One region of the Corynebacterium humireducens NBRC 106098 genome, then DNA from elsewhere that is predicted to be linked to it. Evidence: riboswitches for the same ligand, from Rfam matches in the RefSeq annotation. Region 1 holds a riboswitch; each other region holds the start of a gene.
The links. A riboswitch is a leader RNA that binds a small molecule or an ion and turns the genes downstream of it on or off. The one in region 1 is predicted to bind thiamine pyrophosphate.
Positions count from the first base shown of each region.

Region 2: it holds a riboswitch for thiamine pyrophosphate, as region 1 does, so the genes downstream of both, thiM (hydroxyethylthiazole kinase) here and B842_RS10575 (3-oxoacyl-ACP reductase) in region 1, are expected to answer to the same signal.
Region 3: it holds a riboswitch for thiamine pyrophosphate, as region 1 does, so the genes downstream of both, B842_RS04910 (ECF transporter S component) here and B842_RS10575 (3-oxoacyl-ACP reductase) in region 1, are expected to answer to the same signal.

Region 1 is NZ_CP005286.1:2,142,607-2,152,472, reverse strand. It holds gene B842_RS10620 (HNH endonuclease signature motif containing protein) at 1-435, opposite strand, end outside; gene B842_RS10615 (SixA phosphatase family protein) at 546-1,052, opposite strand; gene B842_RS10610 (nicotinamidase) at 1,057-1,620, opposite strand; partial or broken gene B842_RS13500 (gluconokinase) at 1,639-2,082, opposite strand; gene B842_RS10605 (glutaminase) at 2,149-3,399, shown strand; gene B842_RS10600 (hypothetical protein) at 3,448-4,089, shown strand; gene B842_RS10595 (membrane protein) at 4,131-4,793, shown strand; tRNA gene B842_RS10590 (tRNA-Lys) at 4,958-5,030, opposite strand; gene B842_RS10585 (L,D-transpeptidase) at 5,269-6,459, shown strand; gene B842_RS10580 (SDR family oxidoreductase) at 6,460-7,341, opposite strand; TPP riboswitch at 7,453-7,554, shown strand; gene B842_RS10575 (3-oxoacyl-ACP reductase) at 7,585-8,361, shown strand; gene B842_RS10570 (LLM class flavin-dependent oxidoreductase) at 8,366-9,637, shown strand; gene B842_RS10565 (carboxymuconolactone decarboxylase family protein) at 9,642-9,866, opposite strand, start outside.
Region 2 is NZ_CP005286.1:1,329,787-1,339,652, forward strand. It holds gene B842_RS06640 (saccharopine dehydrogenase family protein) at 1-992, opposite strand, end outside; gene B842_RS06645 (magnesium and cobalt transport protein CorA) at 996-2,063, opposite strand; gene B842_RS06650 (class I SAM-dependent methyltransferase) at 2,105-2,725, shown strand; partial or broken gene B842_RS06655 (bifunctional hydroxymethylpyrimidine kinase/phosphomethylpyrimidine kinase) at 2,670-4,175, opposite strand; gene thiM (hydroxyethylthiazole kinase) at 4,178-4,987, opposite strand; TPP riboswitch at 4,969-5,064, opposite strand; gene B842_RS06665 (NAD(P)/FAD-dependent oxidoreductase) at 5,086-6,318, shown strand; gene B842_RS06670 (HNH endonuclease signature motif containing protein) at 6,436-7,554, shown strand; gene B842_RS06675 (quinone oxidoreductase family protein) at 7,551-8,516, opposite strand; gene B842_RS06680 (COX15/CtaA family protein) at 8,534-9,508, opposite strand; gene B842_RS06685 (ABC transporter permease) at 9,566-9,866, opposite strand, start outside.
Region 3 is NZ_CP005286.1:960,094-969,959, reverse strand. It holds gene B842_RS04945 (dipeptide ABC transporter ATP-binding protein) at 1-378, opposite strand, end outside; gene B842_RS04940 (ABC transporter permease) at 375-1,382, opposite strand; gene B842_RS04935 (ABC transporter permease) at 1,375-2,301, opposite strand; gene B842_RS04930 (peptide ABC transporter substrate-binding protein) at 2,400-3,995, opposite strand; gene B842_RS04925 (nucleoside/nucleotide kinase family protein) at 4,237-4,716, opposite strand; gene B842_RS04920 (energy-coupling factor transporter transmembrane component T family protein) at 4,713-5,477, opposite strand; gene B842_RS04915 (ABC transporter ATP-binding protein) at 5,474-6,790, opposite strand; gene B842_RS04910 (ECF transporter S component) at 6,791-7,393, opposite strand; TPP riboswitch at 7,384-7,492, opposite strand; gene B842_RS04905 (DUF2218 domain-containing protein) at 7,502-7,840, opposite strand; gene B842_RS04900 (2-dehydropantoate 2-reductase) at 7,851-8,717, opposite strand; gene B842_RS04895 (DUF808 domain-containing protein) at 8,777-9,718, shown strand; gene B842_RS04890 (metalloregulator ArsR/SmtB family transcription factor) at 9,808-9,866, opposite strand, start outside.

The DNA of each region.
Region 1 (9,866 bases):
GCCCCGGGCGTCGGTGTTCTTCCCACCCTTGAGGGACCTGCCCCCGTAGGCCTTCTTCTCCGCATCCTCCACACCCCGGTTGTAGTCACGCACGCGGGCCGCGGCCGCCTGATCAATCTCGGCAACCGTGCCTCGCAGGGCGCACAACTCGACGCGGAGCTCCCAGGGGGTGACGGCAGCACCCGACAGGAGGCGGCGGGTGTTCTTCTCCACCACCCCCAGAGCATCCAGGGACAACCCCACCGCAGCGTCCCGGGCCGCAGCCTGTAGCTTCCGGTGGCGGGTGGGACCGAAGTACACCCCGGCGAGTTTCTGCCAGGCACCCGCATCCCTGAACCCCAACTCGGACAGCGCAGCGGCATCCACCGTGCCGGCCGTCAGTGCCTCCAGCACCGGCATGGCGCGCAGGGCCTCAAACGCCGTCATCAGGTTCATGCCCCGCACGCTAAACGCCCGACAGGCACACGTCGACACGCCGACCGCAAGGCCTGTGGACAACCCCCGGTTATCCACAGAAACCGCGACCGACAACGAACCCCAGTTGACTAACCCCGCGGCACCACGTAGTCGAGCAGGCGCGCGCCCCCGGGGGTGAGGTCGGCCCAGGTGCCGGGGACGTCGAGAAGCGCGATGGCGCTGGTGGGGAACTTGGTGTCGATGCCGGTCCAGCCGGGGTTGTCGTCACGCGGAGCGAGTTCGCGGACGGCCTCCTCGACGCCCGGCCAGTGGGCCAGGACGAGGGCGGTGCCGACGCTCTCGGGGAGCGTGTGCAGAAGGCGGAGGAAGTCCTCGGTGCTGCCGCCGTAGAGCGCGTCGTGGAAGGTGACCTGCGCGGCGCTGCCGCCGCCGGCCTCGACGCGTTCCCAGGTCAGGCGCGTGCGGGTGGAGGTGGAGCTGAGGACACGGTCGACGGTGCCGACGTGGGCGGCCAGCCACTCGCCGGCGGCCCGGCCGTCGCGGCGGCCGCGCTTGTTCAACGGGCGCTGGTGGTCCGGCAGCGGTTCCTTCCACGACGATTTCGCGTGGCGCATGATGACGAGGCGGTGGGTCATGGTCTCAGCTTAGCTGCGCACCGGCCTTCACCAGCTCCTGAAGCGCCGCCTCCCCGCGGGCCTCGTCGACGGGGGAGCACATGTCGGTGAGCACGCGTACCTCGAAGTCGGCCTCCAGCGCGTCCAGGGCGGTCGCCCGCACGCAGTGGTCGGTGGCGATGCCCACGATGTCGAGCTTCTCGACGCCCCTCTCCCGCAGCCAGTCCCGCATGCTCACGCCGTCGGCGTCGCCCTCGAAACCCGAGTAGGCGGCGGTGTAGGCGCCCTTGCGGAAGTAGGCCTCGATGGCGTCTGTGCGGACGTCGCGGTGCATGGCCGCGCCCTCCGAGTCGGCGACGCAGTGGACGGGCCAGGAGTCGACGTAGTCGGGGTTGTCGGAGAAGTGCGCGCCCGGGTCGATGTGCCAGTCCTGCGTGGCCACGACGTGCGCGTAGCGGTCGCCGTGGGAGTCCTGGTACTCACCGATGAGGCGGGCGACCTCGTCGCCGCGGTCGGTGGCGAGGGAACCGCCGGGGCAGAAGTCGTTCTGGACGTCGACGATGACGAGGGCAGTCTTCGGGGTGCTCATGAGCCCAGCATAGATCCGCTCGACGAGCACGGTGGGGGAGTGGGCGGCGTCGAACTCCGTACCCGCCTCGTCCGGGGCGAGCGGCTCGAGGAGGGCGAGCTGCGAGTCGAGCAGGCTCGACGGCATGAAATGCCCCTCCCGTCCCCTCACGCGGGAGGCCAGGAGCTCCCGCGGGCCGTGGACGTGGACGAACACCGCGTCGGGGCAGGCCTCGCGGATGAGGTCCCGGTAGGAACGGCGCAGCGCGGAGCAGGCGATGACCCCGCCGTCGGGGCGGGCGGCCAGCCACCCGCCGACGCGGTGGAGCCAGGGGAGGCGGTCGGCGTCGAGAAGCGGGACGCCGGCGGACATCTTCGTGATGCTCCCGGGCAGGTGCAGGTCATCGCCGTCCCGGTAGGGCACGCCCAGGCGGGCGGCGAGGAGTTCCCCGACGGTGCTCTTGCCCGCGCCGGAGACCCCCATGACGACGATGTGCCTGCTCCTCATGCTTCCCGACACTAGCGGCCCCGGTCGGTAGTGTCGGGAAGCATGAAGATGCCGATCCCCGACTACCTCACGGAGATCCTCGACCACGTCCGCGACTCGGACGGCGGTGAGGTCGCCGACTACATCCCCGAGCTGGCCGGGGCCGACCCCGATCGCCTCGCCCTCGCCCTGTGCACCACCAGCGGGCACGTGTACTCCGCCGGTGAGCATGCCGACGTGGAGTTCACGATCCAGTCGATCTCCAAGCCCTTCGTCTTCGCCCTGGCGCTGCAGGAACTCGGGACCGACGCGGTGATGGAGGTCGTCGGACTGGAACCCTCCGGCGAGGCCTTCAACGAACTCTCCCTCGACGACAACGACAACCGGCCCGTCAACCCGATGATCAACGCCGGGGCCATCGCGGTGAACCAGCTGATCAACGGGGTGGACTCGTCGGTGGAGGAGCGCGTCGAGAAGATCCGGGACCTGTTCTCCCGCCTCGCCGGACGGGAACTGCGTATCGACGGTGGCCTCTCCGCCTCCGAACTCGACGGCGCCGACCGCAACCTCTCCATCGCGCACATGCTCCGCAGCTACGGCATCATCCGCGACAGCGCCCACGACGCGGTCCGCAGCTACACGGACCAGTGCTCGATCCTGGTCACCACGCGCGACCTCGCCGTCATGTCCGCGACGCTGGCCACCGGAGGCGTCCAGCCCGTCACCGGTGAGAGGCTCCTCAGCCCCGAGGCCTGCCGCCTCACCCTCGCCGTGATGAGCTCCGCCGGCATGTACGACGGCGCCGGACGTTGGATGGCCGGCGTGGGCATCCCCGCCAAGTCCGGGGTGTCCGGCGGACTCATCGGGACGCTGCCCGGCCAGCTGGGGATCGCGTCCTTCTCTCCCCGCCTGGACTCGCAGGGCAACTCCGTGCGCGGCGTGCGGATGTTCGAGCTCCTCTCCCACGACATGGGGCTGCACCTCATGTCCGCCGACCAGCAGTCCGTACCCGGGGTGCGGTCGATCACCCGCGACGGCGACGACACGGTCATCCGCCTGCAGGGCACCATCAACTTCACCGCCGCGGAGAACATCCTCCACGAACTGTCCGCCCACAACCTGGGCGGCACCCGCCTGGTGCTCGACGTCTCCCGCGTCACCTCCTTCAACCGGATGGGACGGCGCATGGTGAAGGAGGGGCTGCGCCGGCTCCGGGAGGACGGTTTCCGGTGCTCGATCTTCGACCCCGACGGAGTGGTGACGAACCTCGAGTTCTCGGACGGCACCCTCGTCGACACGGTTGACGTTCTCTGAGTCTGTGAGGACTATACTGAGGGAGACTAATTTTCTCAGGGGGTTTTCATGTTACGAGGAGGCCGGCTCGCCGCGGTGCTGACGGCGGCTGCAGCCTGCACCCTCCTCGCGGCATGCACCACCGAACCCGCCTCCGGCCTCCTCGAGGCCGGGGAACTCACCGCCCTGCTCCTCACCGCCGCCGAGACCGGCCTCCCGCAGGCCGTCGCCGGGGAGCCCGTCGAGGCCGGGGAGGGGACCATGAGCCTGAGCACCGTCATACCCGACATCCAGACGGAGGGCCCCTGCGCCGAGGCGATCCGCGCCGGCCTGCACGCCCGCTTCCTCCCGCACGCCTCCTCCAGCCGACTGTTCACCGCCGACGCCGGCAGCCTCGAGATCGGCCTCTTCTCCACCGACACCGTCGTCGACGCCGCGCGCATCTACGGGGACATCGTCACCCACTGCGACCGGCCCGTGCGTGACGACGCCCACCACGTCACCTACGACGTCACCGCCGTGCAGGGGGCCCGTCCCGGCATGCACGTCACCGCCACCGGCGACGACGGCCGGACCCTCGACGCCGTCATCCTCCAGGACTTCGTCGGCAACAACGGCGTCCTGGCCGCCGGCCGCCAGCTCAGCGAGGACCTCGTGCACCGGGCCTTCGAGGCACAGCTGGAGAAGGTCCGCACCGCCACCGGACTGTAGGGTCGTCCTATGCGCAACAACCACCACGAGGTGAGAATCTAGTGTTCCAGGCCGTGTCCTTCGGGCTGCTGGACTCCCTCAACGCCCTCCTCATCGGCGTCATCGTCGCCCTCGGCGTCATGCTGCCCCGCAACGCCGCCTACCGACGCATCGTCACCCTCCTCGTCGCCGGCGACTGGTTCGGCGTCTTCGTCCTCTCCCTCGTCACCATGCTGGTCTTCGACGGGCTGGGCGACCTGGTGCAACGGGCCCTGGAGTCCCCGGTGTTCGGCATCCTGCTCATCGCCACCGGCGTGCTCACCTTCTTGCTCACCCTCCGCAGCTCCGGCGACGGGGACTCGCCCCTGGTCCGCCGGATCCTGGAGCCCCTGCAGGCGCCCTCCGCGAAGACGGTGCTCGTCGGCTTCATCCTCGGCGCGGTGCAGTCGGCCACCTCCGTGCCGTTCTTCACCGGCCTGGCCTACCTCTCCGCCGGTGACTACCACGTGGCTGTGCGCTACGTCGGCCTCGTCGTCTACGCCAGCCTGGCGCTCAGCCTGCCTACCGTGTCGGCGGTGTTCGTCGGCATGGTACGTGCGTACCCGTACTCCGCTTTCGGGCGCGCCTTCGAGTGGATGCGGGAGCGTCAGGAGTTGATGGTGAAGCTGGCGGGCTACATCGTCGCGGTGGCGCTGACGCTGTTCGGTGCGGTGGCGCTGCTGTAGGGCGCCGGACAAGTTCGAGACCAGATGGTCGGAAGCACATGTGGTCTCGAACGTATACGGCGTAGCGGGGGTCCTCCCGACGATGTGATCTCGACGTTGTTCGGGGAGCCCGGGAGCAACGCAACAGGCCCCGCAGTGAAACACTGCGGGGCCTGTCCTTGTTGTGCGCCATCAGGGAATCGAACCCCGAACCCACTGATTAAGAGTCAGTTGCTCTACCAATTGAGCTAATGGCGCTTTCCGTTTTCCGTTCTTCCCTTTGTCTCGGGCTGTCCGGGCAACGAAGAAAAATATAACAGGCAATCATGTAACCTGACAAATCGCCAGGTCAAAAGGCGTTTTTGAGGCATGTCATGCACGTCTTAAAAGCATGGTTCATGATGGAATCTTGGTCAGCCTCTCCCGGAACGGTTACGCTGTCACGTATTGAGTGGGGCGCGGACGGTGCGCCCCGTACCACGGCAGAGGAATTTTCTTGAGGTTCGGTTTCATCCCGCTGCGGCGGTTCGGAGCAGGGGCGGTCGCGGCCGTACTGGTCGGCGGTCTCGTGGCGGGCTGCACGATCGAGGGGTCGTCGGCAAGCGGGACGGCGGTGGAGACGTCCGTCGCCCCGGCGCCGACGCTGGTGTCGGTGAAGGACGGGGCCCGGGACCACGATCCGACGGAGCCGGTCACCGTCACCTCGGAGGAGGGGCTGCGTTCGGTCACCATGACCAACCAGGACGGCAAGGTCGTGGAGTCGGAGCTGTCGGCGGACGGCCGGACGTGGACCACCACGGAGGTGCTCGGCTACCACCGCACGTACAAGGTCGTCGCAGAGGACCGGGCGGGGCAGAGGACGACGGTGAGCTTCTCGACGCCCGACCCGGCGTCGACAAGCGGTGTCGCCCTGGCACCTCTCGACGGCGCCGTGGTCGGCGTCGCGCAGACCATCACCATGCGTTTCGGCACTCCCATCAAGGACCGGCAGGCGGCGCAGGACGCCATCACCGTGACCACCTCGCCGCCCGTGGAGGGCGCGTTCTACTGGCTGAACAACTCCGAGCTGCGCTGGCGGCCGGCGGAGTTCTGGACCCCGGGCACGGAGGTCACCGTCGAGGCCGACCTCTACGGAAAGGATCTCGGCGGCGGCGTGTGGGGCTCGAAGGACAACGCGATGAGCTTCACCATCGGCGAGGACGTGCGCACCGTCGTCGACGACGCCACCAAGACCATGACCGTCTCCCGCAACGGTGAGGTGCTGCGCACCATCCCGGTGTCGCTGGGACGGGACACGGAACGCTGGGCCACGCCGAACGGCACGTACATCGTCGGTGACCAGCTGGAGTCGATGATCATGGACTCCATGACCTACGGCCTGGCCTACGACCAGGGCGGCTACAAGACGAAGGTCGCCTACGCCACGCAGATGTCCTGGTCGGGCATCTACGTGCACGGCGCCCCGTGGTCGGTGGGGGACCAGGGCTACCGCAACGTCTCCCACGGCTGCATCAACGTCACCGACGAGGCTGCGCAGTGGTTCCAGAACACCGTCAAGCGCGGCGACCCCGTCGTGGTGCGCAACACCGTCGGCGGGACCCTCTCCGGCTGGGACGGCCTCGGCGACTGGAACATCCCGTGGGAGAAGTGGAAGAAGGGCAACGCCGACGAGACCTCGGCCTGGTGATCACGGGGTGGGCGTGCCGCCCGTGACGCCCAGCGTCTCCCCCATGACGTAGGAGGCCTCGTCGGAGGCGAGGAACACGAACGCCCCGGCCAGCTCGGCCGGCTGCCCGGCGCGCCCCAGTGGGGTCTGCTGCCCGAAGCCCTCGATCTTCTCCGGCGGCTGCCCGTGGGAGGGCTGCAGCGGGGTCCACACCGGGCCCGGGGCGACGGCGTTGACGCGGATGCCCTCCGGGGCGAGCTGCTCGGCCAGTCCCTTCGACAGGTTGTTCATCGCGGCCTTGGTCAGGGCGTAGTCGAGCAGGTGCGGGGAGGGCTGGTACGCCTGGATGGATGAGGTGAAGATGATCGCCGCGCCGGGCTGCAGGTGCGGGATCGCCGCCTTGGTCACGCGGAAGGCGGAGTAGACGTTGGACTTCATGGTGGCGTCGAAGTCCTCGTCGGGGATGTTCTCGATGCCGTCGTGCCAGATCTGGCGGGAGGCGTTGTTCACCAGGATGTCCAGCCCGCCGAAGGCCTCGACGGTGTCGGCGACGATCTTCTCGCACTGTGCGAGTTCCTGCAGGTCACCGGGTAGCGCCAGGGCCTTCTGGCCGGCGTCCTCGATGGCCTGGATGATCTTCCGGGCGTCGGGCTCCTCCTCGGGGAGGTAGGAGATGGCGACGTCGGCACCCTCGCGGGCGTAGGCGACGGCCACGGCGGCGCCGATGCCGGAGTCGCCGCCGGTGATCAGGGCCTTCCGGCCCCGGAGGCGGCCGTGGCCCTCGTAGGTGTCGAGTCCGAGGTCGGCCTTCGGCTCCAGTTCGGCGTCGAGGCCCGGGTGGGGCTGGGTCTGCTGCGGTGGGTCGATCGTGGGGTGGAGCGAGCGGGGATCGTGAGCGTTCATGGCTCCGGTCCTTTCATTAGTGGATGTGCAATCGAGGATACGGAAAGTATCGGCCCGGGGTTTCCCGACGCCACCGGCTGGGCCCGCCCCCGCGAGTTGGTATGGTGGCGGTCACGTGACACGGGGTGCTGCCCCTGAAGAGGGCAGCTGAGAACACACCCGTCGAACCTGATCCAGTTAATGCTGGCGAAGGGAATGTCCACGAGGCGCTACCTTCGCCTTCTCACCGAGAAAGGCGTACGCATGTCCATCACCGCAACACCCATCAACGAGCAGATCGTGCTGGTCACCGGCGGAGCCCGCGGGCTCGGCAAGGCCGTCACCGAGGCGTTCCTGCGTGAGGGCGCCAAGGTCGTGATCAACTACTTCTCCTCGGCGGAGGAGGCGGAGGCGCTCGTCGAGAAGCACCCGGGGCAGGCGGTCGCCATCCAGGCGGACGTCCGTGACCGCGCGCAGATCGACGCCCTGTTCGCGCAGGCCCGCGAGGCGTTCGGCACGCCCGTGACCACCGTCGTGTCCAACGCGCTCATCGACTTCTCCTTCGACGGCGACGCCCGCCCGAAGGCCGACGAGATCACCTACGGGCGTTTCGAGAGCCAGTTCGCGGGCGCCGTCCAGGGCACCCTCAACGTCACCCAGGCCGCGCTGCCGGGCTTCGACGAGTTCGGTTCGGGCCGCGTCATCACCATCGGCACCAACCTCTTCCAGTACCCGGTCGTGCCGTACCACGACTACACCGCCGCGAAGGCCGCCCTGCTCTCCCTCACCCGCACCCTCGCCGCCGACCTGGGACCGCGCGGCGTCACCGTCAACATGCTGTCCGGCGGCCTGCTGCGCAAGACGGACGCCTCCGCCGCCACCCCGGACGAGGTCTTCGACTTCATCGCGCAGGGCACCCCGCTGCAGTCGGTGACCACCCCGGAGGAGTTCGCCGACGCGATCCTCTTCTTCGCCTCCCCGTGGGCACGCTCCATCACCGGCCAGAACCTGGTCGTCGACGGCGGCCTGGTCAAGGACTAGATCCGTGCACATCAACCTCTTCGCCTTCGCGGCGGGACACCACACCTCCGCCTGGCGTGCGGAGGACTCCTCGGTGCACCGCCTCGGTGACATCACCTACTGGGAGGAGCTCGCGCAGATCGCCGAGCGCGGCTGCCTCGACGCCTTCTTCCTCGCCGACGGCCAGTCCGCGGCGATCGGCGGCGTCGGCGGTGGCCCCGCCTGGTTCCTGGAGCCGGTGACCACGCTCACCGCCCTGGCCCGCGCCACGGAACACATCGGCCTGGTCACGACCATCTCCGCGACCTTCTGGCCCCCGTTCCACGCCGCCCGCCTCCTGGCCAGCCTCGACCACATCTCCGGTGGGCGCGCCGGGATCAACGTCGTCACCTCCATGGGCGACGACGAGGCCCGCAACCACGGCATGCCGGCCCTCCCGCCGCACGCCGAGCGCTACGCCCGCGCCGACGAGTTCATCCGCGTGGTCAACGACCTGTGGGACTCCTTCCCGGCCGACGCCGTCGTGTGCGACGAGTCCTGGGCCGACGCCTCCCGCTTGTCGACGCCCCACCACTCCGGCGACTTCTTCGACGTCGCCGGTCCGCTCAACATCCCCGCCGGCCCGCAGGGCCGCCCCGTCCTGTTCCAGGCCGGGGCCTCCGAGCCGGGGCGCGACCTGGCGGCCCGCTACGCCGAGGGCATCTACGCCGTGGCGTGGGACCTGGAGATGGCCCGCGAGTACCGCCTCGACGTCCGCCGCCGGGCACAGGAGCTGGGCCGCGACCCGGACGGGCTGATCGTCATGCCCGGCCTGGTCACCTATGTCGGCCGCACCGAGGAGGAGGCCCGCGCCAAGCAGCGCGCGCTCAACGAGCTGCTGCCCGTCGCGGACGCCCTGCGGGGGCTGGAGTACTTCATCCAGCAGGACACCTCGGAGTGGGAACTCGATGCCCCTGTGCCTCCGCTGCCGCCACTGGAGGAGTTCACCGGACCGCAGGGCCGCTACGCGACGATCCTGCGCATCATCGAGTCCCGCCAGCCCACCGTCCGTGAGCTGCTGGGCTACCTCGCCGCCGGCGGCGGGCACGCCACCTTCGTGGGCACTCCCGAGCAGATCGCCGACGAGATGCAGCGCTGGGTCGAGGAGGGCGGCGCCGACGGCTTCAACCTCATGCCGCCGTCCCTGCCCGCCGGCATCGAGGACTTCGTCGACATGGTCATCCCCGTCCTGCAGGAGCGCGGCGTGTTCCGCACCTCCTACCAGGGGACGACGCTGCGCGGGCACCTCTCGGAGTAGGGGGTCAGCCCTCGACGGCGGCCTTCATGCAGCGCATGGCGGCCAGCGTCTTGGGCACGCCGATGTACGGCATGAGGTGGACGATGGACTCGCCGACCTCCTGCCGGCTCATCCCGGCCACGTCGAGAGCCGTCTTGATGTGGCCCGTGAGCTGCGGCTCAACGCCACCCATCGCGGCCAGCGCGGCGATGTTGAGCAGCTGGCGGGTGCGCAGGTCGATGCCCTCCCG
Region 2 (9,866 bases), 810 kb from region 1:
GTGACGTCGTAGCCGGGGTCGCCGTCGGCGGCCACCGTGCAGGAGTAGCGCCGTCCGGACCTACCGACGCCGTGGTGCGTGAACGAGAAGTGTCCCTTCGCGCGCTGCTTCTCCGAGGGACCCTCACCGGCGGCGGGCAGGAGGCGGCGGAGGGCGGGTTTCTGGGAGGCGAGGAACAGCGCCGCCGTGACCCCGGCCAACGCCCAGGCCCGCACGCGGCTACCCGTGGCCCAGCGTTCGTGGTAGGTGAAGCGCTGTCCCCGCAGCGAGTTCGAACGGCGGACAACGCGGGTGTTGAACATGGACATGAAGAAGGGACCGGCCCAGCGGCCGTCGTCAAGCCGAGTGACCTCGAAGTCCTTCCCCTCCAGCCACGGTTCCTCGGCGGGGACGGGGGAGAGCGTGTAGGGGTTGTGCAGCAGGCGCGCGACGACCCGGTCGCGGTGGGCCTCGGCGGACACGGCGCGCATGGAGTCGATGGTGCCGCCGGAGAGCCCGCCACGGAGCTTCTCGACGACCATCGTCACCCTCTCCATCTCCTCCCCGGCGTGCCGCAGCAGCGCGAACACCCCCATGTCGGAGGGGACCGAGTCGAAGCCGCAGGAGTGGACGATCCGGGCGCCCGACTCCTGCGCCGTGCGGTGGTGGGCGTCGATGGTGCGGCGGATGAACGGCGCCTCGCCGCACAGGTCGACGTAGTCGGTGCCGGCTTCCGCGCACGCGTGGACCAGTTCGGCGCCGTGGAGGGAGTAGGGGCCGACGCAGTTGATCACCACCCGGGCCCGGCGTGCCAGGGCCCTCATGTCCGCGGCGGAGCGGGAGTCCCCGACGGCGACGTCCCAGGCGGGGTTGAGCTCGTCGCGCAGCTTCGTGAGCCGGTCTGCGTCCCGGCCCGCCAGCACCACCTCCAGGTCACCGTGGTGGGCCGCCAGATGGGCGGCGGTGAGGCGACCGGCGAAACCGGTCGCACCGAAGAGCAGGATGTCGGTCATGGGTCACAGCCAGTTGTTGCGTCGGAACCACCAGAACATGAGCGCCACGATGAAGGCGATGACCCCGAGCACGATGAAGTACCCGTACTCCGAGTCCAGTTCCGGCATGTTGGTGAAGTTCATGCCGTAGATACCGGCGATGAGGGTCGGGGCGGCCGCCATGCCGACCACCGCGGAGATGGTGCGCATGTCGGTGTTCTGCTGCATGGTGATCTTCGCCACTGACGCGTCGATGAGCGCCGAGAGCCTCTCGTCGTAGCCGGCGATCCGGTCGCGGACCTGCATCTCGTGGTCGAGGACGTCACGGAAGTAGCTGCGCAGCTGCTTGCCCAGGATGTCGCGGTTCTCGGTGATGAGGGACCGCAGCGCCGGGGCGAGCGGGTCGGTGGAGTGCCGCATCTCGAGGATCTCACGCTTGTACATGTAGATCTGCTCGATGTTGAAACGCGAGCCGGGGGTGAACACCTCCTCCTCCAGGTCGTCGACCTCCTGTTCCAGCAGCTCGGCGATGCGGTAGTACTCGTCGACGAGGTGGTCCGCCACCCGCCAGGCCAGGGCGCCCGGTCCGAGGGCCACGAGCTCCGGATTCTCCTCGAAGGCGCCGGACAGCTCCGGCAGCTCCGCGCCGTGCCGGACGGTGATGATGAACTGCGGACCGATGAGGACCTGCACCTCACCGGTGGAGATGATCTCGCGGGAGTCCCCCTCCGAGGCCTCCGCCCGGAACTTCACGGAACGGACGACCATGAACAGCTGGTCGTCGTAACGCTCGACCTTGGGGCGCTGATGGGCGGTGACGGCGTCCTCGACGATGAGGGGGTGGATGCCGAACTGCTCCGCGACGCGCTCCATCTGGTGGGCGTCCGGCTCCCGCAGCCCCAGCCAGACGAAGCCGCTGCCGTGCTCGGCGACCTCGTTGAGGGCGGAGGAGGGGATGTACTCGCCGGGGAGGCGTTCGCCGTCCATAAACACGCGGCAGTGGTCGATCGCGCGCTCCACCGGGACCTTCAGGCGGGGGCGCGGCTCCGGGACATCCACGGGTCGGCGGGAGCGTTCGAATGGGCTGAGCACGCAGCCGAGTCTAGCCGCTCGGCCTTCCTATACTGGGCCGCATGTCCACCTGGAGAGAGCTCACCGACCGCAATCCCTCCCACTCCCACGACTACGCCCGCCGCTGGCAGACGATGCTCGACCGGGGCGAGGACATCGACGGCGAGGCCCGGCTTATCGACGCCCTCGTCCCCCGCGGCGCCCGCATCCTCGACGCGGGCTGCGGGCAGGGCCGCCTGGGCGGCTACCTGGCAGAACGGGGGCACCGGGTGACCGGGATCGACATCGACCCCGTGCTCATCGACCATGCCCGTGCCCGCTACGAGGGGGAGTGGCGCGTCGGCGACCTCTGCCACGACCCGCTGCCGACGGACTGCGACCTGGTGGTCGCGGCGGGCAACGTGATGTGCTTCCTCGACCCCTTCGGGCGTCAGGCGGCGCTGGACAACATCGCGGCGGCGCTGCGTCCCGGGGGCCGTTTCGTCGCCGGTTTCGGGGCGGGCCGCGGGTGGGCCTTCGACGACTTCCTGGCCACCGCCACGGCGGCCGGCCTGGAACCGGAGCACCTGTTCGGGACGTGGGACCTGCAGCCCTTCACCGAGGGCTCCGATTTTCTCGTGGCCGTCCTCACCAGGCCCGGTCAGCCTGGGCGAAGAACTCCCGCTCGTACACGCACGCCCTGAGGTAGGCGGTCATCGCCTGCTCCCGCTCCTCCGGGGACGCCGCCGCCAGGGCGGCCTCGGTGCGCTCGATCGCGGCGCGGGCCCCGGCGTTGAACTCCTCGCCGCCGTAGGTCGACAGCCAGGCGTGGTAGGGGTGGTCCGGGGTGTTGGCCCGGGCCAGCTCCATGCCGATCTCCGCGTAGAGCCAGAAGCAGGGCAGCACCGCGGCGGCGCCGACCACGTAGGGCTCGACGGCGCAGGAGGCGACGAGGAAGTTGGTGTAGGCGAGGGTGATCGGGGAGGGGTCGGTCACCTCGAGGTCGTTGCCGCCGAGCCAGTCGCGGTGCAGCTGGGCCTCACCCGCGAGGACCTCGCGTGCGGACTCCGCCCAGAAGATCTGGTCGGCCTGGGCCGGTGCGCGGGAGGACAGCAGCGCCAGGGCGCGGGAGTAGCGGTTGAGGTACTGGGCGTCCTGGTCGAGGTAGAAGGCGAAGTCCGCGTGGCGCAGCGCGCCGGAGGACAGTTCGCGGAGGAAGGCGAGGTCCATGATCTCGTTCCACACCTCACCGGTGGCGTCCCACATGGCCTGCGTGTGCGGGCCGGCGGGCGCCAGGTGCGGGGTGGGGGCGGGCACGTCGGTGCGCGGGGCCCACGGGCGGGCGGAGGCGGCGGCCTCGAGGCGGCGCATGCGGTGGAAGTGGTCGACGGGGCCGTGGCCGGTGCCCACGTCGAGGGCGTCGGAGTGGGTGATGGCCTCGTGCAGCCAGCGGGTCGCCCACTCGAGGGCGGTGGCGACGCTGTCGCCGGCGGCGATGCGGGTGGCCAGAGCGGCGGACAGGGAGCAGCCGGTGCCGTGGGTGTTCTGCGTGTCGACGCGCGGCGTCGGCACGTGGTGCACTGCACCGTCGGGGGAGACGACCGCGTTGTCGGCCTCCGGGCCGGTCAGGTGCCCACCCTTGACGATCACCACCGTGCCCGTCTCCGCCGCCAGCCCCCGGGCCTGCTCGATGCCCTCGTCGAGGGTGGTGGCCATCTCCGCGTCGCAGAGCACGGCCAGCTCACGCAGGTTCGGGGTGATCACGTCGACGCGGCGCACCAGGTCACGCACGGCGGCCTCGGCGTCCTCGTTGAGCAGGCGGTCGCCGGAGCTGGCCACCATCACCGGGTCGAGGATGACGTGGGGGACCGGGTGGGCCTCCAGCGCGGCGGAGACGACCGCGACTGTCTCGGCGTCGCCCAGCATGCCGATCTTCACGGCGTCGACGGTGACGTCGTCGAAGACGGCGGCCAGCTGCTCCCGCAGGAAGTCGTGCGGCGGGGTGTGCACGGAACGCACGCCGTGGGTGTTCTGGGCGACGAGGGCGGTGACCGCGGCCATGCCGAAGCCCCCGGCCGCGGCGATGGACTTCAGGTCGGCCTGGACGCCGGCGCCGCCGGTCGGGTCGGTGCCGGCGATGGAGAGAATACGGGGGGTCATGGGTGATCCTTCCAGGAGACGAGGTCCGCGATCTCCGCGGAGGTGAGGTGGTGGACGGCGTCGAGCCAGGCGGCCGCGAAGCCGCCCGGCCCGGTGGCGGAACGCGCCGCGACCTGCGCGGCGGCCCCCAGGTGCGCGTGTGCGGCGAGCACGGCGTCATGCTTCCCGACGCCCAGTCCCAGGTACGCCGCGCACACCGCGCCCAGGGCGCAGTCGGTGCCGCTGACGCGCGTGAGCAGCGGGTCACCGGAGGTCAGCCAGGTCTCGCGGCCGGGGGAGACGATGAGGTCGACGGGGCCGGACACCGCGACGACCGCCCCGGTGCTCTCCGCGAGGGCCCGCGCGGCCGGCAGGGCGTCTGTGACACGGTGCGCCGTGTCGACGCCCCGGCCCCCGGCCCCGCCGCCACCGAGGGCGGCGATCTCGGAGGCGTTGCCCCGGATTGCGGCGGGGGCGGCGAGGGTGGCGTCGGCAAGCAGGGAGCGCACGAACCTCGTGCGGTGACCGAGGACGCCGGCGCCGACGGGATCGAGGACCCAGGGGGTGTCCATGTCGGTGGCGCCGCGGACGGCGGCGCGCATCGCCTCGTAGCGGGCGGCGGTCGGGGTGCCCATGTTGACCAGCACCCCGGCGGCCAGACGGGCGAAATCCCCCGCCTCCTCCGGGGTGTCGATCATCGCGGGGGAGGCCCCGGCGGCGAGGAGGACGTTGGCGCTCAGGGCGGCGGCGACCGTGTTGGTCAGGCACTGCACCAGAGGCGCATCTGTACGCAACATGTCGCGGGCGTGCAGAACAGTGATGACAATCCCTTCGCTAGTCCGAACTAGAGCAGGTTCCGTGGGTGTGATCTCAGCGCGGCGACCGCGCACCCCATGTCGATGTGACAGAGATTACCATAGGGCGCATGAGCAGAGTCAGAGACACCACCGTGATCGGCGCCGGCATGGTCGGCCTCGCCACCGCCTGGCACCTGCAGGAACGCGGCCACAAGGTCACCGTCCTCGACCGGGAGGGCGTCGCCGCCGGCGCCTCCTGGGGCAACGCCGGCTGGCTGGCCCCCGCGAAGACCATCCCGCTGTCCGACCCCAGCCTGTGGCGCTACGGCCCCACCGCGCTTCTCGACGCCGACGCCGCCCTCTCCATGCCCCTCCGCGTCGACCCCGGCCTGTGGGCCTTCCTCGCCCGCTTCATGGCGCAGGCCACCGCCCGGGCCTGGGACGCGACGATGGCCGCACTGACCCCCATCGACCTGGTCGCCCTCGCCGCCTTCGACGAACTGGAGCTCGGCGGCGTCGACGCCTGGACACGGGAGGGCCCCTTCGTCATCGCCTTCGAGAAGGAGTCCCAGGCCGCCGGTTTCCTCCGCGAGCTCGACGGCGTGGTGCGCCACGGCCAGGAGGCCCCGCTCACCCCGCTGGACGCCGCGACCTCCCTGGCGCCCATGCTCTCCGACGCGGTCACCTGCGCCTACCGCCTCGATGGCCAACGCTTCATCGAACCCGGACCCTACGTCGAGGCACTCGGCCGGGCCGTCGTGGACCGGGGCGGACACCTGCGTACCGACGCCCACGTGGTCAGCGTCGTCGGCGGCACCGACCCGGCCGTCGTCCTCGACACCGGCGAGCGCCTCAGCACCGGCACCGTGGTCATCGCCACCGGCGCATGGCTGCCCCGCCTGGCCCAGGCCCACGGCGTGCGCACCCTCGTGCAGGCCGGACGCGGCTACTCCTTCACCGTGGACACCGAGCAGCCCGCCGAGCACCCCGTCTACCTGCCGCACCACCGCATCGCCTGCACGCCCTACCGGGGACGCTTCCGCATCGCCGGGACGATGGAGTTCCGCCGCCCCGACGAACCGCTCCACCCGCGGCGCATCGAGGCGATCGTCAACCAGGCCCGGCGCGTCATGACGGGCGTCGACCTGGACAACCGGCACGACGAGTGGGTGGGCTCCCGCCCCGTCACCCCGGACGGGCGACCCCTCGTCGGACGCACGGCCTCCGAGAACGTCTACGTCGCTGGCGGCCACGGCATGTGGGGCATCGTCCTCGGCCCCGCGACCGGCCGGTACCTGGCGCAGCTCATCGACACCGGCGAGACCCACCCGACGATCCGCCCCTTCGACCCGCTGCGCTAGGGATTGTCAACCGGTCGTGTGACCGGAACACCGGAATCTGTGGACAGGCCGGGTCTGTCCACAGGCCTGGGAAGGTGCTTCTCGACGAGTGCCTGTCGCCCGTCTACCGTGCGGGGCATGAACACCCTCGAGATGCTGCGGGCCCTGCGGGCCATGACCGTGCTGGGCGACATCGCCTCCGGCGCGGTCACCGTCGCTGACCTCGAGGCACTCGGCATCCGCGACGCCGCCGCGTGGGCGCGGCACGCCGCCACCTACCACGGGCCCACCCGGCAACGCGCCCGGCAGGCCGCCGCCCGCGCCGCCGGTGCCGGACTGTCCCCGGACGCGCTCATGGTCGTCGAGAAGCATGTCCGGAAGCTCCTGGCCGGCGCCGCCGTCACCGAATGGGAGCTGCGCGTCGAGCTGTGCGCCCTGCGCGGCACGGTGGAGGAGATCGACCGGGCTGCCGCCACCCGCGTGCGCGAGTACAACCGCGGGGTGGAGGACGCCGAGAGGAAGGCCTACGGCCGACGGGCCCTCAAGGGCGGCAAGAACACCGACGCCCTGGGCAACCGCACCTTCACGGTCACCGGTCCCGAGCGCGTCATCGCCGACGTGCTCGGCGGCATTCGCACCGTGGCCGGCCAGCTCCGTCGCGACGACCCGCGGCTGACCTACGAGCAGGCGATGTTCGACGCCTTCCTGGACACCCGGGGTGGCGGGCCCGCCCGCGAGGTGGTGATCACCGTGCTGCCGCTGCCGGAGTCGACGAAGGTGCTCCGGCAGGAGGGCGACGAGACCGTCTTCGCCCGCACCGACGGCACCACCATCACCGGCGCCGAACTGGTCGCCGAGGCGATGGTGGAGGAGGGCTACGTCGGGATCTTCGACCCTGTCCGCGGTGGGGTCAACGTGTACCGGGACGAGCGCTTCGCCAACTTCAAGCAGCGCGTCCTCCTATCCGCGGAGACGATCCTGTGCCCGCACCCGGGGTGCACCACCCCGGCGAACCAGTGCCAGGTGCACCACCTGACAGCGTGGGAGCAGGGTGGGGAGACGAACATAGAGAACCTGTCGATGGCGTGTGCCGTGCACAACGCGCGCAATGACGACGACCCGAACGCCCCACCCCGCAACGGTCGACTGGAACGCCGGGCGGGTGGGGTGGTACACCTGCCTCCCGACGGCGGGCCACCCCGGGAGAACATCCACCCGATACGGACACTCTCCGCTATGGCGCTCAGCCGCACCTAGTCCTGGACGTGGAGGACGATCGACCCGGTCGTCCTGCGCCCCTGCAGGTCCCGGTGCGCCTGGGCGGCGTCGGCGAGCGCGTACTCGCCGGAGATGCGGAACTTCAGGGTGCCGTCGACAACCGCCTGGGTGACCGCCTGCGCACGCATGCGGAACTCACCTTCCCCGGACGTCCAGGCGCCGATCGAGGGACGCGTGAGGAAGATCGACCCATGCGTGTTGAGCAGCTGCGGGTCGAAGGGCTCCACCGGCCCGGAGGCAGCGCCGAAGAGGCACACGGTGCCGCGCGGGCGGACCGCCTCGAGGGACTCGTGGAAGGTGTCCCGGCCGACGCCGTCGTAGACCACGTCCACACCCACGCCACCGTTGCGACGACGCACGATCTCGGCCAGGTTCTCGGAGTACCGGAACACCTCCGTGGCACCGGCCTCCAACGCCAGCTCGGCCTTCTCGTCGGTGGACACCACCGAGTAGACGCGTGCCCCCTTGTTCGCGGCCATCTGGGTGGCCAGCAGGCCCACGCCACCGGCACCGGCGGTGATGAGGCAGGAATCCCCCTCCTGCAGGTCGTAGACGCCGTAGGTGAGGTAGTGGGCGGTGATGCCCTGCAGGAGCATGGAGGCCGCCACGGTCGGGTCGACACCCTCCGGGACGGCGACGAGGCGGTCGCGGGGCACGCACACCTGCTCGGCGTAGGAGCCGAAGGCGTCACACCAGGCGACGACGGTGCCGGGGGCGATCTCGCCCTGCGGGTCGTGGACGACCCGGCCGGTGCCCTCCAGACCCGGCACGAAGGGGAGTCCCGCGTGGTAGACACCCTCCCGGTAGTAGGTGTCGATGTAGTTGACGCCGGCCACGAGGACGTCGACAAGCACTTCGTCGTCGTCGGGGACCGGCGCCTCGATGTCGCGCAGGACGAGGACCTCAGGTCCTCCGGTAGCTGTGATCTGGATTGCCTTCATGGCATCCAGGCTAGCCATCACTCAGCGGTGACGGTGGCGTTTTTCTGTCCCGGGGTCAGGCGACGCAGGCCGTGGGCGTAGAGGAACGCCGAGAACGCGACGACGACGGAGCTCATCGCGATGTGCGCGGGGATCGTCCAGCGGGGGATGCCCATGTTGAACTGGATGACGCCGATCACCCACTGGACGCCGATCATGACAACGAGGATCCAGCCGGTGTTCTTCGCGTCCCGGTTGGCCATGCCCCGGTAGAGCAGCCACATGACGGCCAGGGTGGTGGCCAGGTAGACGTACATCGTCGCGGCGTGGATGTAGGCCATGAGGGCGATGTCGACCTCCAGGCGACCCTCCATGCCGACACCCGCGTCACCGGAGTGCACGCCGGCGCCGGTGGTCATCGTGCCGGTGATGAGGACGACGGACAGGGAGACGGCGGCGACCACGGTGAGCAGGCGGATGCTCGGAGCGAAGACACGCACCTGCGGCAGGTGATCCGGCTCGGCCAGACGCATGTAGAGGAGTGCGGCGATCCACACCAGGACCATCGACGGCAGGAAGTGGATGGCCACCGCCCACCACTTCAGGTCCAGGTGGACGGAGATGCCGCCGATGACGGCCTGGGTGATGATGCCGATGCCGGAGAGCAGGGCGTAGACGATGATCTCCCGGCGACGGCGCGCCCGCCACACGGCGATGAACACGGCCAGGGCGATGGCGGCCAGCACCCAGGCGAGCAGACGGTTGCCGAACTCAATGGCCTGGTGGAGTGCCGGGGCGGCGCCGGCGACGGGGACGAGGGAACCCTCGTGGCAGTTGGGCCAGGTGTCGCAGCCGAGGCCGGAGCCGGTCACGCGGACGATCGACCCGGTGACGGTGATGCCGCCCTGCGCGATGAGCAGGATCATGGCCAGGATGCGCTGGAGACGCACCGAGGGGCCCCGGGTAGCTGGTGAATGGTCAGTGGCGTTCGCAGGGGTGGCGGTGTCAGTCACGTCGCCCATCCTATCTTTGTCGCTTGGTGTCGGGTGTGGGGTGTGTCGGGTGCTTGATCAGGCCTCGAAGCGGAACCATTTGACCGCGAGCGCCGTCGCGAGGAGGGCCCAGGCGGAGAGGATGAGCATCTGCATCCAGGGGAACACGCCGTCGAAGGCGAGGGCCAGGGCGGAGGCGAGGGCCACGGAGGGGATCGCGTTGTACCAGCCGGCGGCGTCGAGGTTCTGGGTGAACATCACCCAGCCGACCGCGCCGACCAGCAGGAACCAGATGAGGTTGGCCAGGGCCAGGACCATCTCCGAGGTCATGGTGCCGCCCATGAGCATGCCCATGGCGGTGAACGTGGCGATGCCGAAG
Region 3 (9,866 bases), 1.2 Mb from region 1:
GACCACGTTGTTGGCGCGCAGGGACTCGGCGACCTGCGTGCCCACGCGCCACACCGGGTTGAGGTTGGACATCGGGTCCTGCGGGACCAGGCCGATCTCGGAGCCGCGGTACTTCTGCATCTCCTTGCCGTTGAGCCCGGTGATGTCCTCGCCGTTGAAGAGGATCTGCCCGCCGGTGACCTTGCCGGTGCCCGGCAGCAGGCCGAGGATCGACATGGCGGCGGTGGACTTGCCGGAGCCGGACTCGCCGACGATGGCGACGGACTGCCCCGGGTAGATGGTCATGTCGATGCCGCGGACGGCCTCGACGACGCCGGTGGAGGAGGTGAAGGAGATCTTCACGTCCTTCATCTCGAGCAGCGGGGTCTGGGTGGTCATCGCTTCCTCGCCTTCGGGTCGAGGGCGTCACGCACGACGTCGCCGAGCATGATGAAGCTCAGGACGGTGAGCGCGAGCGCCATGGCCGGGTAGAACAGGACCATCGGTTTGGTGCGCAGGGAGGCCTGCGCGGCGGAGATGTCCCCGCCCCAGGACACGATCGTCGGCGGGAGGCCGATGCCCAGGAAGGACAGGGTGGCCTCCGCGACGATGAAGGTGCCCAGCGCCACGGTGGCGTACACGATGATCGGGGCGGCCGCGTTGGGCATGATGTGGCTGGAGAGGATCTTCATTCTCGACGCCCCGAGTGCCCGGGCGGCGGTGACGTACTCCTCGTTCTTCACGCTCATCACCGCACCGCGGGTGATGCGGGCGATGTTCGTCCAGCCGAACAGCCCCAGGACCAGCACCACGGTGAGGATGGTGCGGTAGTCCTTGAACATCTGCATCACGACGATGGCGGCGAGCACCAGCGGGATCGCGAAGAAGATGTCCGTGAGGCGGGAGAGCAGCGTGTCCAGGATGCCGCCGAAGAAGCCGGCGAGGGCACCGATGGCCGTGCCGATGAGGACCACCAGCGCGGTGGTGAGGATGCCCACCGCCACCGAGGCGCGGGCGCCGTAGATGGTGCGGGCGTAGATGTCGCAGCCCTGCCGGTCGAAGCCGAAGGGGTGGCCCGGCTGCGGGTCCGCCAGGGAGTTGGACAGGGTGCAGGCGCGCGGGTCGATGGACGTGAACAGCTGCGGGAACAGCGATATGAGCACGGCCACGAGGATGAGCAGGGCCGAGACCCAGAACAGCGGGCGGCGGCGCAGGTTGCGCCACGCCTCGCCCCACATGGAGGAGGGGGCGGACTCGTCGGCGACGGCGTCGACGGCCCCGAGGCCGGTCTCGTCGGTCTCGGCGATGTAGTGGTCCTGGCCGGGGCGGAGCTGCAGCTTGCTCTCCGCGAGGATGTCGTCCTCGCCGGCCGGGTTGGCGACGTTGCGGTTGATGTCAGGCATAGCGGATCCTCGGGTCGAGCACGGCGTAGATCAGGTCCACGACGAGGTTGGCGACGATGTAGACGATGACGAGCACCGTGGTGAAGGACACCACCGTCGTCGGTTCGCCCTTGATGATCGCCTGGTAGATGGTGCCGCCGACACCGTTGATGGCGAAGATGCCCTCGGTGACGATGGCGCCGCCCATGAGCGCGCCCAGGTCCGCACCGAGGAAGGTGGCGACGGGGATGAGCGAGTTGCGCAGCACGTGACGGCTCATGACCTGCCCGCCGGACAGCCCCTTGGCGCGGGCGGTGCGCACGTAGTCGGCGCGGAGATTCTCGCTCACCGACTGGCGCGTCAGGCGCAGGACGTAGGCGAAGGACACGGCGCCGAGCACCACCGCGGGCATGAGCAGTGCGGTGAACGTCTCCCGCGAGCCCACGGTGACGGGGAGTATCCCCCATTTCACGCCGACGAGGAACTGCAGGACGAAACCGATGACGAAGCTGGGCACGGCGATGACGATCAGCGACATGACCAGGACGGTGGAGTCGAAGATGCCGCCGCGGCGCACGCCGGCGATGACGCCGAAGATGATGCCGAAGAAGGCCTCGAAGACGAGTGCCATGACGGCCAGTTTGATGGTCACCGGGAAGGCCCGGGCCATGACGTCGGCGACGGGTTGTCCCGAGAAGGTGGTTCCGAAGTCGAGGGTGAGGATTCCCTTGAGGTAGAGCAGGTACTGGACGATGAAGGGTTTGTCCAGGTTGTACTCCGCCTCGATGCGGGCGCGGGCGGCCTCGGACAGGCCGCGGTCACCGCCCAGCGCCTGGACCGGGTCGCCGGGCATGAGGAAGACGAGTGCGTAGATGAGGAGGGTGGCCCCGAAGAACACGGGGATCATCTGGAGCAGTCGTCGCCCGATGTAGCGCAACATAACTATTCCTTGTGGGTGTGATGGTGGCATTCAGGCAGATACCCGCGTGACGCACCAGGCGTCACGCGGGTATCGGTTGTCACGGTGAACCGCCGACGCTAGTTCTTCGTGATGTTGTAGTACAGCGGCTGGTCCTTCCAGGAGAACACGACGTTCTCGACGTGCTCACTGGAACCACCGGTCAGGTTGGAGTACCACAGCGGGATGGCCGGCAGATCCTGGAAGAGGATCTCCTGGGCCTCGTTGTAGATGCGGGAGGCGTCCTCCGGGGTCTCCGCGGCCGCGGCCTCGGCGAGCTTGGCGTCGAAGTCCGGGTTGGAGTAGTCACCGTCATTGGAGCCGGCGCCGGTGCCGTAGAGCGGGCCGAGGAAGTTACCCTGCGACGGGTAGTCGGCCTGCCAGCCGGTGCGGAAGGCACCCTGGATGGTGCGGCCGGTGACGTCGTCACGCAGGGACTTGAAGTCCGGGTACGGGTTGCCCACGGCCTCGATGCCGAGGGTGTTGCGGATGGAGTTGACCACCGCGTCGACCCAGGCCTGGTGGCCACCGTCGGCGTTGTAGGAGAGGGTGAACTCGCCGGTGAACGGGGAGATCTCGTCGGCCTGGGCCCACAGGTCCTTCGCCTTCTCCGGGTCGTAGTCGAGGACGTCGTTGCCCACGATGTCACCGTCGTAGCCCGGCAGGACCGGGGAGGTGAAGTCGGTGGCCGGGGTGCGGGTGCCCTGGAAGATGGCCTCGGTGACCTCGGCGCGGTTGATGGCGTGGGAGATCGCCTGGCGACGCAGCTTGCCCTCCTCGCCGCCCCAGTGCTCGACGCGCTCCGGGATGGTGAAGGACTGGAAGATGGCGGAGGCCTGGTTGGCGGCGCGGTCACCGAGCTCGTTCTCGAAGGTGGCGAACGCGGAGTCCGGGATGGCGTCCAGGACGTCGAGGTTGCCGGCCAGGAGGTCGTTGTAGGCGGCGTCCTGCTGGGCGTAGAAGACGAACTTGATGCCGTCGTTCTGCGGGGTGCGCTCGCCCTGGTAGTTCTCGTTCGGGACGATGGTGGCGTCCTGGTTGTGGTTCCACTCGAGCAGCTTGTAGGGGCCGTTGCCGTTGGGCTTCTCACCGAAGCCGGCCTCGTCCTCGCGGGCCTCGTCGGGCAGCGGGTAGAAGGCGGAGTAGCCCAGGCGCATCGGGAAGTCGGCCTCGGGCTGGTTCAGCTCGATGGTGAAGGTCTTGTCGTCGATGACCTCGAGGCCCTCCATGGACTCCTTGCCCTCCTCGTAGCCGAGGATCGGCTCGAAGAAGTAGGCGGAGAGGTGGGAGTTGGCCACGGCGTGGTTCCAGGTGTCCACGAAGTGCTGGGCGGTGATCTCGGTGCCGTCGGCGAAGGTCCAGCCGTCCTTGAGGGTGACGCGGTAGCTCTTCTCCCCCTCGGGCTCGATGGACTCGGCCATCTCGTTGTGGATCTCACCGTCGGCGTCGTAGTAGACGAGGCCGGAGTAGATCATGTCGACGATGCGTCCGCCGCCCACCTCGTTGGTGTTCGAGGGAATGAGCGGGTTCTGCGGCTCGGTGCCGTTGGCGAGGATGTACTTGTCCCCGCCGGAGCCGCCGGCGGCTCCGTTGTCCCCGGAATCGGTACAGGCGACCAGGCCGAACCCGAGTGTGGTGGCTGCGAGTAGGGCCAGAGTCTTCTTGCTGAGTGTCATGTGGTGGACCTCCAGTGTGAAAGGACTTAATCTTCTGTTCACGCTACCGCGTGACGTCCATCACCCCCCACTTGTGATGAGACTGTGACCACAAGGTTACGCACACGCCATGAACTAGTGTCACCTTTCCGGCTGCTCAGGGGGTTATCAGCCGGTGCTCAGCCCCCGGCCACCGCCACCCCCGACGTCACCCCCCGCCCGATCGGACCCCTGCTCCATGCCGAGACTCTGTGGGATTTCCTCACCAGGTCAACGCAAAGTCCACCGGAACAGCACCGTGCTCGGCGTAGAACGCCTCCTCCTGCGCCGCCCACATCTCCCAGAAACGTCCGTAGCCGGTGTCGCGGCGCAGGGCACGGACGCGGCGGACGTCCACGGGGGCGTCGATACGCACGCTGAGCACCTCGCCCAGCTCCCGCGCAGCGCTTATCGACGCCGCCGTCACCGCCCCCACCCCCTCCACGATGAGCGACTCCCGCGGGTCCAGCGCCACCCACTCCCCCGGGGCGTCGGCCTCCCAGTCCCAGCGTCGGTAGCCGGGTCGCGTCGGGTGCAGCACGTCCTCGACCACCATGCGGGAGGCCTCCGCCAGCCCGGACCAGCCCGGGTAGAAGTCGTCGAGGTGAACCACCCGCAGGCCCGTGCGCCGCCCCACGGCAGTGGCGAAGGTGGTCTTGCCGGCCCCGGAGGGACCGTCGACGAGCACCGTCAGGCGTGTCACGCCACGCCCAGGAAACGGAAGGAACCGACCGCCACCGCGATGCCGATGGCCGCCACGGAGGCGACGAGGCACACGGACATGACGACCCAGTCGCGGCCCGAGAGCGTCGACTCCCGCGCCCACGTGCGGCCGTGCTCGGCGACGCGGTTGAAGCCCCGGGCCTCCATCGCGGTGGCCAGCTTGGTGCCGCGCCGCAGAGAGAGCACGAGCAGGCCGAAGGCGAGCGTGAGGAAGTGACGGATGCGCCCCTGGTCGGCGATGCCCCGGGCCCGGCGGGCGCGGCGCATGGAGTCGAGGTCGTCGCGGAACAGGGAGACCAGGCGGGTCGCCGCCACCGCCCCCAGCACGAAACGGGCGGGCAGACGCAGCACCTGCGCCAGGCCGTCGCCGAGGTCCGTGGGGTCGACGTCCGCCGACAGGACGACGACCGGCAGCCCCACCGCCAGCACACGCACGAAGATCGCCGCCGCCAGCTGCAGGGAGTTGTCCGTCACGTGGATGAGCAGGAAGTGGAGGTACGTCTCCCCCTCCGGGCGGCCGTAGAGCGCCATGGGGACCGCCGCCAACGGCGCGGCCAGCAGGATCGGCCAGCCGCGCCGCAGCAGCCGGCCCCAGCTCACCCCGCACAACGGGGCCGCGAGCAGCGTGAAGCCCAGCGCCACCGCCGCGGAGACGATGTCCACCGACAGCAGCAGCGGCGTGGTCAGCAGGATGAGGGCCAGGATGCGGGTGACCGGGTTGATGCCGGCGAGCAGATTCATCGGACCTCCACGAGATGGTCGCCGAGGGCGTGGGCGTAGAGCTCGTCATGGGTGATCGACGCGACGGTCACGCCGCGGTCGGTGAGTTCCCGGACCATGCCGACGAGCTCGACGAAGGTGGTGGGGTCCTGGCCGAAGGTCGGCTCGTCGAGGACGAGCAGCGCGGGGGCGTTGACCAGGGCGGTGGCCACGGAGAGCCGGCGCTTCTCCCCGCCCGACAGGGTGAAGGGGTTGGCGTCGGCGAGGTGGGTGAGGCGGAGGCGGTGCAGGAGGTCGTCGATACGCTCCTGCGGGCCGCCGGACACGGCCATCTCCTCGGCGACGGTGCGGGCGACGAACTGGTGCTCCGGGTCCTGGAAGACGTAGCCCACCCGCTGTGCAAGCTGCCGCGAACTCCAGGCGTGGGGGCTCTTCCGCAGGCCCTGCCGCAGCTCCTCCGCGTAGGTGAGCTCGCCGCCGACGGGGTCGAGAAGCCCGGCCAGCGTCAGCGCGAGCGTCGACTTCCCGGCGCCGTTGGGCCCGGTGATGACCGTCGACGCGCCCTGCGGCAGGTCGAGGGTGCGCGGCGGCCCCCAGATGGTCTGCAGGTCACGGGCGCTGACCAGCGGCGGCGTCCCGGGGGCCACGCCGCGGGCGGCCGGCAGGACCGGCGGGGCGGGCAGGCCGGCGGCGGTGCTCTCGTGGAGGCCGTCCTCGTCGAGGTGGAGGAAACGGTCCATGAGCGGGACCCACAGCTGCGGGCGGTGCTCGACGACGAACAGCGTGGCGTCGGTCTCCGCGGCGACGGCGGTCACCGCCTCGACGACCTCGCGCTGCCCGACGGGGTCGAGGTTGGCGGTGGGCTCGTCGAGGAGGATGAGATCCGCCCCCATGGCGATGACGCCCGCCAGGGCGAGACGCTGCTTCTGCCCGCCGGACAGGTGCCGGGTCGGGTGGTCCAGCGGCAGGTCGAGGCCGACGAGGTCGAGGGCGCGGCGCACGCGCGGCCAGATCTCCTCGCGCGGGATGCGCAGGTTCTCGCAGCCGAAGGCGACGTCGTCGCCGACGCGGGAGGCGATGACCTGGGAGTCGGGGTCCTGCAGGACCATGCCGACCGTCCCGTCGATGGTGAGGGTGCCGGTCTGGTCGCCGTCCTCCTCGTCACCGAGCAGGCCGGCCAGCGCGGCCAGGAGAGTGGACTTGCCTGCGCCGGAACGGCCGGTCAGCAGCACCTTCTCCCCGCGTTCCAGGCGCAGGGAGATGTTCTCCAGCGCCGGGTCCACCCGGGAGGCGTGCCGCCAGCCGAGACCGCGGGCCTCGACGAGTGCAGTCATCTACACGCGCTTCCGTCCGGCCGCGAAACGGTCCAGCGCGCCGGTCCCGGCCAGGGCCTTGACCAACCAGTGGCCGAGGAGCCCCGCGAGGATCACCCCGGAGATCACGCCGCAGGTGAGGTAGATCGAGTTGAAGGCCAGCGACTTCGCGATGTTCGCGCTCGTGAACAGCGAGACCAGGAAGTTGCCCACCGAGGCTCCCGCGCCGGCGAGCATGGCGACGGGGAGGGTGAAACGCCGGTACGCGAAGGCCGCGAAGACGAGCTCCGCGCCGATGCCCTGGGCGATGCCGTGGTAGAGGGTCTCGATGCCCCACTGGTTGCCCAGCAGCGCGGAGACGGCGGCGGCGAGGACCTCGACGAAGATCGCGGCACCCGGCTTCCGGATCACCAGCCCGCCGATGACGCCGCCGAGCAGCCAGATGCCCAGGGCCAGGCCGCCGAAGCCGGGGGTGAGCGCATCCATGGCGGTGGTCCAGGCGAAGCCGATGGAGTTCCACACCCAGAAGATGAGGCCGGTCGCCACGCCGAGGACGGAGGCGATGATGATGTCGATGACGCGCCACGAGGAGCGGGCGCGCGTTCTTGCAGCAGTGGTGGTCACTGGGATCTCCCTAGCGCCGGTATTAACCGGATCAGGTTCGACGGTCCGCCGTTGCGGCATCTCAGCCCGGACTCGCACCGGGCACCCGTGGACGAAAGTGGTCGGGCGTCAGTCTAGCCCAGCGACCCAGCGGGTACCGTCCTGACCTCCGGGACGCTTCCACGCGACCTCCACGTCGGCGTCGCCGGCGAGCTCGACGACGCCGCGCCCGATGAGCCTCTCCAGCTGCTCGAGCTCCGCGGCGGCGCACTCCAGGTGCAGCAGGAGGACCCCGTCGCCGGCGATCATGTCCACCTCGGCGTCGTGCCCCCACGTGAACACGAGGTGCCCGCGGCCTTCCTCGGCATCCCACTCCGTGTGCGCCGTGTCGGCGAAAGTGGAGACCAGGGACCGAGCGTAACGCCCCGGGCGATCACACCTGACCCGGGCAGTGGAGGAAGCCGTCATGTCCGTCACGTTACCCCAGCACCCCCAGCAGAAGGTCATGGAGCCGCACGTCGACGCCCTGCCGGGCCGCCATCCGGCAGATCGCACCGACCTGGGAGTCCAGCTCGTGGGGACGCCCGGCGAGCAGGTCCCGGTGCATCGAACTGGTCGCCGTGGCGGGCATGCGGTCGGCGAACTCCAGGGTGCGTTCGACCACGTCGTCGCTGAGCGGCACCCCGTTCGCGCGGGCCGTGGACTCGACCTCCCGCATGAGCGCCTCCAGCGTCGGCCGCAGCCGGGTGCGCAGCTCCCCGAGCGGGGCCTGCGCCAGCGCCCCGAGCGCCCCGGTGGTGGTCACGTACATGGCCTTCTCCCACACGTCGACGATGATGTCGTCACGTGCGGTGGCGTCGACGCCCGCGGAGTTCAGCGCCGCCACCAGCTTTCCGACGACTCTCTCCTCCCCTCCCACGTCATACGACACAGGGCCCCCGTGGAACTCCACCCGCCCCGGGCCGGTGTGGTGGTAGTAGCCGCGCACGACACCCGGCAGAGTGCGCTCCCACCCCACGACCGCGGCGACGCGGGAGGGCACCTCGACGGAGTTCTGCGTGACGGCGACGTGGGCGCCGGCGGGGAGGGCGTCGAGAAGCGCGGGGAGGTCGGTCGCGGCGGTGACCTTCACCGCCAGCAGGACGACGTCGACGGGGCCGGCCTCGGCGAGACTGCCGACGGCGTCCACCGGGATCGGCGGGTCGTCGTTGAGACGCAGCCCCTCGGTGCGCAGCACGTCGAGGGTCTCGCCGCGCGCGATGAACACCACGTCATGCCCCGCCCGCACCAGGGACCCGCCGAACCATCCACCGACCGCACCGACACCCACCACTGCTGTTCTCATGCGACCATTCTAAGGAACGCTCTAGAATGTTCTTATTTCCTCCCTGAAAGGTGCGCACCATGGCCGGTGGACTTCTAGCACTGCTTGACGACGTCGCCCTCATCGCCCGCGCCGCCGCCGCCAGCGTCGATGACGTGGCGGCGGCCGCCGGCAAGACCTCGGTGAAGGCCGCCGGCGTGGTCGTCGACGACGCCGCCGTGACCCCCCGTTACGTCACCGGCATCCAGCCGGCCCGTGAGCTGCCGATGATCTGGCGGATCACCAAGGGCTCACTGGTCAACAAGCTGGTCATCATCCTCCCCGTCGCCCTGCTCCTGTCCTGGCTGGCCCCGTGGGCGCTGACCCCGATCCTCATGCTCGGCGGCACGTACCTGTGCTTCGAGGGCGCCCACAAGGTGCTCCACAAGCTCAAGGGCCACGGCAAGGGCGAGGGGGACACCCACGCGCAGGGTGCAGACAAGACCGCCGCCGACGAGGACAAACTGGTCAAGGGCGCGATCATGACCGACCTGATCCTCTCCGCGGAGATCATGGTCATCTCCCTCAACGAGGTCGCCCACCAGCCGATGGCCTTCCGCGCCGCCGTCCTGGTGGTCGTGGCGATCGGCATCACCGCCCTGGTCTACGGCGCGGTCGGCGTGCTGGTGAAGATGGACGACATCGGCCTCCACATGACCGAACGGGGCGGCCCCGGCGCCGCCTTCGGCCGTGGCCTGGTCACCGCGATGCCGAAGGTGCTGTCCACGATCGCGGTGGTGGGCACATTCGCGATGCTGTGGGTCGGCGGCCACATCATCCTGGTGGGCCTCGCCGAGTTCGGCGTCACCTGGCCCTACGACACGATCCACTCCCTGGAGGTCGCCGCCGGTGGCGGCATCCTCGGCTGGCTGGTCAACACCTTCTTCTCGCTGGTGTTCGGCCTGCTGTGGGGCATGGTGGTCGCCCTCACCGTCGACGGGGTGCAGGCGCTGACCGGCCGGAAGGAAGCGGCGGCGCACTAGCGAGACTCCGACCGGTAGGCGACATCGGCGTCGACTCGTCCCTCGCCAGGGGAAACATCAGGGCGCCGCGCCCAAGTTGTCGCGGCCGGTCAGGAGGAATTCCGGCGCCCCACCGGGCGACCCGCCGCCCGCCACTCGGGGTAGCCCT